DNA from 2 places in the Rhodospirillum sp. A1_3_36 genome. Region 2 is predicted to be linked to the other one. Evidence: predicted binding sites of a transcription regulator. Region 2 holds the regulator's gene; the other holds the start of a gene.
What was found. The regulator PhoB, encoded in region 2, activates phosphate uptake and scavenging genes when phosphate is short. The targets are predictions, from matches to a motif close to TNTCATAAAACTGTCA.
Positions count from the first base shown of each region.

Region 1: a site for PhoB is predicted at 2,032-2,047, ahead of ACLIRY_RS17210 (diacylglycerol/lipid kinase family protein). Genes of this name have one in related genera too.

Region 1 is NZ_JBLAVB010000008.1:162,312-167,514, reverse strand. Features, by position in the region: gene ACLIRY_RS17220 (glycosyltransferase family 4 protein) at 1-741, opposite strand, end outside; gene ACLIRY_RS17215 (UDP-2,3-diacylglucosamine diphosphatase) at 789-1,700, opposite strand; gene ACLIRY_RS17210 (diacylglycerol/lipid kinase family protein) at 2,228-3,205, shown strand; gene ACLIRY_RS17205 (DUF262 domain-containing protein) at 3,467-5,203, opposite strand, start outside.
Region 2 is NZ_JBLAVB010000003.1:158,380-163,582, forward strand. Features, by position in the region: gene pstA (phosphate ABC transporter permease PstA) at 1-396, shown strand, start outside; gene pstB (phosphate ABC transporter ATP-binding protein PstB) at 403-1,218, shown strand; gene phoU (phosphate signaling complex protein PhoU) at 1,317-2,048, shown strand; gene phoB (phosphate regulon transcriptional regulator PhoB) at 2,058-2,756, shown strand; gene ACLIRY_RS08340 (MDR family oxidoreductase) at 3,003-3,983, opposite strand; gene ACLIRY_RS08345 (TetR/AcrR family transcriptional regulator) at 3,996-4,658, opposite strand; gene ACLIRY_RS08350 (AraC family transcriptional regulator) at 4,974-5,203, opposite strand, start outside.

The DNA.
Region 1 (5,203 bases), on a different contig from region 2:
ACCGACGGAAAAGTGGGTCGCCAAGTCTTCACCATGGCGTTCCCCGGCGAAATGGACCTCCGGATGGCGGGCCTTCAGGCTCTCCAATTGGGGACCGCCGCCGACCACGATCTTCGTTCCGGGCAAATCCAGACTAAGGAAGGCCGAGATGTTCTTTTCCACAGCAACCCGACCCACATAAACGAACCAAGGGCGCGGACCGGTGATCAGGTGGTTCAGGCTATCCTTGGGACGGGGGCGGAACAGGTCGGTATCCACGCCCCGGGTCCAGCGCTTGATGTTGGAAAACCCCCAGTTGGTCAATTCGTCCTCGATCCCCTGGGTCGCGACCATGATGGCATGCGACGGACCGTGGAACCAGCGCATCACCTTGTAGCCCCAGCGCACCGGCACGCCAAAGCGGGCGTTGACGTATTCCGGGAACTTGGTGTGGAAGGCGGTGGTGAAGGGGATATCGCGCTTCACGCAATAGCGCCGGGCGGTGACCCCCAGGGGGCCTTCGGTGGCGATATGGACGACGCAGGGCTGGAAGGTCTGGATGGCCTGAGCCATGGTCTTGCCCGGAAGAAGGGCCAGCCGGATCTCGCTATAGGTGGGGCAGGGGATGGTGCGGAAACTGTCGGGGGTGATGTAGACGGTTTCATGGCCCCGGGCCTCCAGGCGCCGACGCAGGGTGTCGAGGGTGCGGACAACCCCATTCACCTGGGGAAACCAGGCGTCCGTGACAACAAGGATGCGCATGGTAAAGGAGCCCTTTTCTTGGAATATAGGTCTCAGAGGACGGTGGATTATTCAGCGGGTTTGACCGACTCTTTCTCACGGCTTCCGGATCGGTGATCCGTCTCGTCGATCTGCAGGACATCGGGACCCTGTCCGGCGGAGAGCAGGGCTTCCGCCGGATTGTCTGGAGCGTCCACTTCGCGGGCGTCGGCGTAGCCCGTGAACAGGGACAAGTGCTGGGTTTCGGACCAATGCAGGATGTCCATGCGGCCATCGTGGTGTTCGACCAGGGCCGAGCAGCTTTCCACCCAGTCCCCGTCATTGCAGTACAGGATCTCCTCCACCTCGCGGATTTCGGGGTGGTGGATATGACCGCAAATAATGCCGGTGACGCCCCGCATCCGGGCCACCTCGGCCATCGACGTTTCAAAGTCGTCGATGTACTTCACGGCATTTTTTACCTTGTGCTTCAGATACTTGGACAACGACCAATAGGGCAGGCCCAGGCGGTGGCGGGCCAGGTTGAACCAATGGTTGGTTTCCAAAAGCCAGACGTAGGCCCAATCCCCAAGCTTGGCGAGCCACTTGGCATATTTCACGACGCCGTCGAATTCATCGCCATGGATAACCAGATAGCGGCGCCCATCCGCGCCCTCGTGGATGGCTTCGCGCATGACCTGGACTTCGCCGAATTCGGCGTCGCAGTAGCTTCGGGCGAATTCGTCATGGTTGCCGGGGATGAAAATCACCTTGGTGCCCTTGCGCGCCTTGCGCAGCAGCTTTTGCACCACGTCGTTATGGGCCTGGGGCCAATGCCAATGTTTTTGCAATCGCCAACCGTCGACGATATCGCCCACTAGGTACAGGCTGTCCGATTCGGTATTCTTAAGGAAATCCAGCAGGAAGTCAGCTTTGCAGCCCCGGGTTCCCAAGTGGATGTCCGAGATGAAGATGGTGCGGTATCGGCTTGGTTCCGTCATGGCTTTGAGTACGCGTCCGTGTTCCATGGCGTGTCGGTTCAATGCCCCATCCGGCGACACCGGATGAGTCCGTTCGTTCGAGGATGCCCCAGCGGCCTGATATCCTGGATCCGGGCGCCATGCACAGACGCTAGGTGCTCCGTCGACCGCTCCGTCGTCGTCACGCCCCGCCGTTTCAAAGCGCGCCGTTGGATCGCTTGTACCGCTCGACCGGAGGGGAAGCCACCGGGTTATTGGCAAGACACAAATAATTCACCGCCTTGTCTTCGAAGTGAAACACGATTATATCTGTATCAACAGTGATCCAGGCAGTACATTTGTGACTGTAATATTTCATTTTTATTACAGTCCAAATGGGATTTTCCTGAATTTTTCGTGACTTAGGGCTTTGCAGCACGCCTTGTCGCAGTACCGTCCCAGCGCGGGCCCCGTTTCGAGGCCTCCCCCTTCGCCCAATTCTTCGCCCTTGGGTGGCCATATTTATCCGTCACTCGATCTCGGCTCTTTCAAGGAAGGACTTATTCGGTATGTCCCGCCCGTTCCCCCTCTCGGTGCTCCCCTCGTCCCGCGCCCGCCCCGCATCGGCTGTTACACCTCGCCGGGTGATGGTGATCGCCAATCCGGCAGCCGGAACCTTGAAGGGACGAAGACTGAACAAGGCTCTTCTGGCCTTGGAGCGGGAGGGCTGCTGGGTCAGCCTTCGGGAGACAACAAAACCGGGAGATGCAACACTCATCGCCCAGGAAGCCCGCAGGGATTCCCTTGACGTGGTAGTGGCTGCCGGCGGAGATGGGACCATCAACGAGGTGGCGAACGGGCTGGCCGGTTCGGGCGTCGCCCTGGGCATTATCCCCCTGGGCACGGCCAATGTGCTGGCGATTGAGGCGGGGATTCCCCGGGATCCGGCCAAGGCGGCCCGGATCATTGCCACGGGCCAACCCCGGGAATTGTACATGGGCGAGGTCAAGGCCAGTGCAGAAACTCCGCTGGGCGGCCCCCGGCGGTTCGTGATGATGGCCGGGGCGGGGTTTGACGCCCATGTGGTGGATACGGTCGACTTGGCCTTGAAGCGCCGGTCAGGCAAGTTCGCCTATGTCTGGCGCACCCTGCAAAGCGCCCTGACCTACAGGTTCCCGACGGTCTCGGTGGATGTCGAACGTCCCGATGGGGAAATTCTCCATCGGGAGGTGGCGACGGCGGTTGTCTGCAATGGCAAATATTACGGTGGCCCCTTCATTGCTGCCCCCGCAGCGAACATTTCCCACCCCACCTTCCAGGTGGTGCTTCTGCCCCGTCCGGGTCTTGGAAACGTGGCTCGCTACAGCTTCGCCCTGGCCTTGGGGCGTTTGCCCCACCTGCCGGATGTGGAGATCCTGGAGGCCAGGCGGATCAGTGTCCGAATGCAAGGGGCGGAACCTCTGCAAGCGGATGGGGACACGGTCGCCCATATGCCCGTGGACATCGCCATGGCCCCCAAACCCGTCCATTTAATCGTTCCGGGGTAAGGATGCGGAGCAACTCATCGCCGTTTCTGCTCCCAAGAAGTGACCGCCGCCCGTCCGAGTCCCTTCGAGATCGAGTTGAGCCACTTCTTAGCCCAAGGTGCAGTGAGTTTGATCGCGGCACTCAGAAGCGGAGACCGCCAACGAGTCACAAATTGGGGCCGTTGGCATCAGGGACTCAAGGGACCACTGGCGGGCCCCGACCGATCGTGATGATCACTCCGTTTACGCCATAACCCTGCCATAGATGATGATATGGCCACATCAGCCTGTCGGAGAGAGCAACGCCGCTTCGGAGGCATCTTCCGTTGATTCTGCGTCCTCGCCTTCTTCCGAGCCGTCGCCGCTATAGGCTGTCTTGCCCATTGCCAGTTCAATCATACCAAGCAAGCGCTTTTGTCGATCTTCCATGAACTCCTCGAACTTGTCGCCACGGAGGAGAGTGGGATTGATGAGATGCGATTGCAGATAAACGTCCAGCTTCTCGCTAGCGATTGGCGGCGTCGACCTGTTTCCGCTTTCCAGCTTCGCCAGATACTCGCTCGGTGCAACGCCGCCAATGATCCTGTTGGTGCGATACGACAGCGGGGTCTTGTTGATGATGGAATCGAACACGGCAGGTTTGATGCTTTGCGTCTTGCACCAATCCTGCGGGAAGATGTGGTGAATATCCACGTTCTCCCCGAAAAACACCGTATGGTCGAACTTCTGGCCCGACCGGAAATCCTGGGCGCCTTCCTTCATCAGTAAGGCGTTCATGCCCTTATAGGCCGCTGAAAGCCGCATCCGCATGGTTTTCAGGCGGTCGGAGCGGAAGATGGTTTCGCTAACCGTCGAAGGCTCCGCCCCGCCGCTCAGCCAGCGCGGCACTTCCATGAAATCCTTGGCAATGCGCGTTTCGACAGCAGAACCATACAACTCGCCGAACACGCCATTCCAATACCACTGAACCAGCTTTGCCCGGTTGGCTTCATGTTCCCACGCATCTCCAATATCGGCGAGTATTGCCGCCAGAGGTACAATCTGCGACTGATAAGGCAGATCGAAAATGCGATAGATATGGAGCATGTGCAGAAACTTGGCGGCTTGCACGAAACCGCATTCCACCTGCGCCTCATATTGCTTGTAGGCTTCCAACGGCAGATCGAGAAGGGCTTTCCGGTTGCCCGACACCGCTGGCAATTCCTTGCCTTCCTTGCCCGCCTGTTCGGCGGCGCGCCGCCTGTCGCGGGTGAAAAAGAGTGAAATAGCCTGCAAGAAATCCGTATTGCCGACACCGGCTAGAATACCGGCATCGGAATCCGCGGGGCGCAGGGTATCGGCAAGCCGCTGGTGGCGGCCCTTGACGCCTTCATCGCCATACCAGTCCTTGCGCAACTCGTGGCCCGAGGCGGCATACATCGCCGTGACCAGTTCGAAGGCATCCAGCGGCTTGCCACCCGTATTCACCTTCTCGAACACCACGCAGACGGCTTCCTTGGAGGTCGAGCGGTCGAGCGCGATCACGGGCACGCGATACATCTTAAAATTTTCCAGCACCTCTTTCTTAAAGGTGCGAAATTGCTCGCGCACGGCCTTGTGTTCTTCGCCCGACCAAGTGTCGTTGAAGCCATCCTGCCACGTATCCCAATCGAACACCTGGCTGATCGGGAACATCAGCGCCGCATGTTCCTTTTCCGGTGTGGAAAGATCGAGAGCGCCTTCGCGCCCGAAATCCGTGCGCACGACGCGATCCTCCGGCACGCCGATCACGGCTTCCTCGCGGTCCACCGTTTCGTTAATCGCCTTGGCAATATCGAGATAGAACCAGCGTTTCACCCGCTTCTTCTTCGGAGTGACCGTTTCCACAACCTTGCCGCGCAACGTCACCTGATAGAGCGAAGTCATGCGCTGCTGACCATCGAGCAGCAGGGATTGCGGTGCCGTTTGGCGGGCTTCCGCAGGGGCGCCCTCGACGGGGCGCGGTTTGAAATTGACCGGCCCGCCGGTGTCCAGCGACAT
Region 2 (5,203 bases):
ATCATTGCCAGCCGCGCAGCCCTGAAGTCCGTTCCTCCGTCCATCCGGGAAGCGGCCTTGGGGGTTGGGGCCTCGAAGATGCAGATGATCGTGCACCATGTCCTTCCTCTGGCCATGCCGGGGATGCTGACGGGCACCATCATTGGCATGGCCCAGGCCCTCGGCGAAACGGCGCCCCTGTTGATGATCGGTATGGTGGCCTTCATCGCCGACGTTCCTGCCGGTCCCATGTCGCCCGCGACGGTGATGCCGGTGCAGATTTACCTTTGGGCCGATAGTGCGGAACGGGCCTTCGTGGAACGGACCTCTGCGGCCATCATGATCCTCCTGGCGTTCTTGGTGTTCATGAACGCCGCCGCCGTCGTCCTGCGCAAGAAATTCGAACGGAAGTGGTAAAGACCCATGACTGACCAAAATCAGCCCTTTGAGGGAACAGCGGGACATCCGCGCATCAGCGACCGTCCGGTCAAGGTGTCCGCCACCAATGCCAACGTCCATTATGGCGAAAAGCATGCCATCAAAGATGTGGGACTGGACATCGTCGCCCAGGAAGTCACGGCCTTTATTGGTCCGTCGGGCTGCGGTAAATCGACCTTCTTGCGCTGCCTGAACCGGATGAACGACACCATCGACATTTGTCGGGTGAGCGGTGATATCCGTCTGGACGAGGAAGATATCTACGATCGCAAGATCGATGTGGTGGAACTGCGGGCCCGGGTTGGCATGGTTTTCCAGAAGCCCAATCCCTTCCCAAAGTCGATTTATGAGAACATCGCCTATGGTCCACGCATCCACGGCACGGCCACGGGCAAGGCGGAGCTGGACGATATCGTTCAGTCCTCTCTGGTGCGGGCTGGTCTGTGGGAAGAGGTCAAAGACCGCCTGGACGCGCCGGGCACGGGCTTGTCCGGTGGGCAACAGCAGCGCCTGTGCATCGCCCGGGCCATTGCCGTCTCGCCGGAAGTCATTCTGATGGACGAACCTTGTTCGGCCCTTGATCCCATCGCCACGGCGAAGATCGAGGAGTTGATCGATGAACTGCGGACGAACTTCACCATTGTGATCGTCACCCATTCCATGCAGCAGGCCGCGCGCGTGTCCCAGCGGACGGCGTTCTTTCACTTGGGGCGCCTGATCGAATGCGGGGATACGGAAACGATCTTCACCAATCCCCAGCATAATCTGACCCAGGGGTATATCACGGGCCGCTTCGGTTAAGACCGGAACGGGCGCACTATTATTGACGGCGGGTGGTGACGGACACCACGCGCCGTCATTCTGTCCAACCAACGGTTGGGAGGACGAGGAGAAACCCCATGCCTACGGAACATACGGTGCGGTCCTATGACGAGGAGCTGAAGATGCTCGTCAAGACCGTGTTGCGCATGGGAGGATTGGCGGAAGCCCAAATGGTCAACGCCATCCAGGCGTTGATCCGCCGGGACAACGATCTGGCCTCCCGCGTGGTCAGTTCCGATGCGCGTATTGATGCCATGGAGCAGGAAATCAACGATCGGGCGGTGCGTCTGCTTGCCCTGCGCCAGCCGATGGCCGACGATCTGCGCAACATTGTCGGCGCCTTCAAGATCGCCTCGGACCTGGAGCGGATCGGAGACTACGCCTCGAATGTGGGCAAGCGCGCCTTGGTGCTGAACCAACTTCCCGTGGTCAAGCCGGTGGCGACTGTTCCGCGGATGGCGCGATTGGTGCAAGATATCGTCAATGATACCCTTGATGCCTATGTGGAACGCGATTTGGACAAGGCCGTCGATGCCTGGTCCCGCGACGAGGAGGTGGACGAACTGTACACCTCGCTCTTCCGCGAGCTTCTGACCTACATGATGGAGGATCCGCGCAATATCACCGCCTGTACCCATCTGATGTTCATTGCCAAGAATATCGAGCGGATCGGGGACCACGCGACGAATATTTGCGAGAATATCCATTATCTTGTTTCCGGTAAGCCCCTGCGGGCCACTCGGCCTAAGGGACGGGAAGCCGGAAATTTTGCCTCCACCCCCCCGGACCCGACGTCTGGGATATCGTGAGCTGAGCCAATGAAACCACAAGTGATGATCGTCGAGGACGAGGCCTCCCTGGTCACCCTGCTGCGGTATAATCTGGAGAAGGAGGGGTATCGCGTGGTGGAAGCCATGGATGGCGAAGAAGCCATGACCCTGGTGGCCGAGGCCCAGCCAGATGTGATGATCCTGGATTGGATGCTGCCGGTCATGTCTGGGATTGAGGTCTGTCGACAGTTGCGGCGCAAGCCCCGCACCCGGGACCTGCCGATCCTGATGCTGACCGCACGGGGCGAGGAAAGTGACCGGATCCGTGGTCTGAACACCGGGGCGGACGACTATATGTCCAAGCCTTTCTCCATGCCCGAATTGCTCGCTCGGGTAAAGGCGCTGCTGCGTCGGTCGCAGCCGAGCAACACCAAGGGCAGCTTGAACTACGCAGATGTGGTCATGGACCTGGGGGCCCATCGGGTGACCCGGGGAGGCCGCTATATCCACCTGGGGCCCACCGAGTTCCGCCTGCTGCAATTCCTGATGCAGAACCCTGGCGCGGTCTTCTCCCGCGAAGAGCTTCTGAACGCGGTTTGGGGGCCGGACATCTATGTGGAGCCGCGGACCGTGGATGTCCACATCCGGCGTTTGCGTAAGGCGCTGAACAGCGATGAAGACATGGATCTGATCCGCACCGTCCGCGCTGCGGGTTATGCCTTGGATCAAAATGCCATTGTAGCATGAGGCTGGGGCCAGCCTCACGCTACACGACAGGGGGCGTTTTCCCGTTACGGGGCTTTGCCCCGTCCCCCACTGGGGCCGAAAGGCCCCAGACCCCAGGCCAAAAAAAAGGGGGGTTTGGGGGCATTTGCCCCCAAATGGGTTTGGGCAATCGCCCAAAATAGACGAGACACTGGCGTATACCGTGGGCCAGCTTGTTTCAAGCTGATCTAGAGCGCCTGTGTTGCGGACAGTTGGTCCATGCAGGTCTCAAGGGGAGACTGGAACGACGATGCGGCCCCGCACGGCGCCATCGAGGAATTTCGGCGCGGTGGCGATGACCTCGTCGAAGGGCAGTTCGGTGATCATCTCCTCAAGCTTGTCGAGGTCGAGATCGCCAGCCAGCCGCGACCAAGCCTCAAGCCGGTCCGGCTTGGGGCACATGACACTGTCGACTCCGGAAAGCGTCACGCCGCGCAGGATAAAAGGCGCGACAGAAGCGGGCAGATCCATGCCGGCCGCCAGACCGCAGGTCGCGACGACACCGCGATATTTGATCATCGAAAGCATGTTCGCCAGCACAGTGCTGCCAGCGACATCGATCCCCCCAGCCCAGCGCTCCTTGGCCAGAGCGCGGGGTTTTCCGGTTAGCTCCGCGCGGTCGATGACTGACGTCGCCCCGAGCCCGTGCAGGTAATCCGTCTCGGAGGCGCGGCCGGTTACGGCCACAACGTGATACCCTTTTGCCGCCAGAAGCGCCGTTGCGACGCTGCCGACGCCGCCCGCTGCGCCGCTGACCACGATCTCACCCTTGTCCGGCGTTACCCCTTGCCGTTCCAGCGCCAGCACGCAGAGCATCGCCGTGTAACCCGCCGTGCCAATCGCTGCCGCCTGCCGCAGATCGATCGCCTCGGGCAGCGGCACCAGCCAATCGCCCTTGACCCTTGCGCGTTCAGCTAGCCCGCCCCAATGGGTTTCGCCCACGCCCCAGCCGTTGAGCACGACCCGGTCGCCGGGCTTGAAAGCCGGGTTGTGGCTTTCAATGACGGTGCCGGAGAAGTCGATGCCGGGCACCATTGGAAATCGGCGAACGACAGGGGAGGCACCGGTGATGGCCAGCGCGTCTTTGTAATTCATCGTCGAGTAAGCGACTTCAACCAGAACGTCCCCCTCGGGCAGCTGCTCGTCGGAAATGTCTTTCACCGAAACGTTCTGCGTCTCATCGGGCTTTTCAATCAGGATCGCCTTCATCTTCGTGTCCTTTCAGATTTGTGCTGTGTCATTTTCAATCAGACGGAGGAAGGTGCTCGTAAAGCGGCGCAGGGCATTGGGGCGCAGCTCCAGTTTGGCGCGCAGAACAGCCCCTTCCCAACCGATCCAGAAGGTCTCGGCCAGGGCCTCAGGGTCGTGATGTGGTGCGATCTCGCCCTGCGCCTGCGCCAAGCTCAGCAGGTGTGCCGTTCGGGCCTGCCAGTCATCCAGCACGGTGGTGAGCGCAGTGCGGAACGCGTCAGGAAGTGCGCCCATTTCCTGCCCAAGGTTGCCGACGAGGCATCCCCGCCTGAAACCATGCCGCGCCATCCCCTCTTCGGCCCTTTCGGTAAAGATGCGGAGACGGTCGAGTGGCGCACGCTCTTCGTCCAGATAGGCCCGTTCAAGCTGCGATATGAAATAGGCGTTGTAGGCTGCGACGAGCGCCAGGCCGAAGTCGGCCTTGCCACGGAAGTGGTGATAGAAGCTGCCCTTGGGAACCCCTGCCGCCGTGAGGATCTCGTCGACCCCGACTGAGGAATATCCCCTTTCGGTCAGGTGCTCAAGCCCGGCGCGGATCAGTTTCTGGCGTGCCTCGGAAGCATCCGGTGCACCGCGTGGGCGGCCGCGGCGGGGCTTTTCGTTGGGGGGTGGGGGGGCATCGATTTGGGTCATGCATATTTAATAGACGAATTGGTCTAGAAAATCAATGCCAGCATGAACGGGTCGCCATAACCAACCCCTGAGGGTTGATACCAACGCATGCACGCGTCGCAAACTTGCGCCCCCATATGGACGATTGCCCAAGCCTATTTGGGGAAAATGCCCCCAAACCTCCCTTTTTTGGGCCCGGGGTCTGGGGCCTTTCGGCCCCAGTGGGGGACGGGGCAAAGCCCCGTGAGGGGAAAACATCCCCCTGTCATGTACAGTGGTGATTGAGACACCTCGTAAGCGGGAGAGGCAGCGATCGTGGATGAAACCCAGCAGGTCCTATCGTTCGCCATGCTCGTGAGGTGCAGGCCTAAGCCGCTCGAGCAGATAGCGGTTTGGCGGTTTGCCGACCATCTTTCGAAACATGGTTACGAAACTGCTGGCGCTTTCATAGCCGAGGTCCATCGCGACGGCCTGGACTGTCTGGCCGGCGCTCAGACGCCGCAAGGCGAGGACAACATGCAACTGTCGGCGCCAGCGGCCGAAACTCATGCCCACCTCTTCCACCA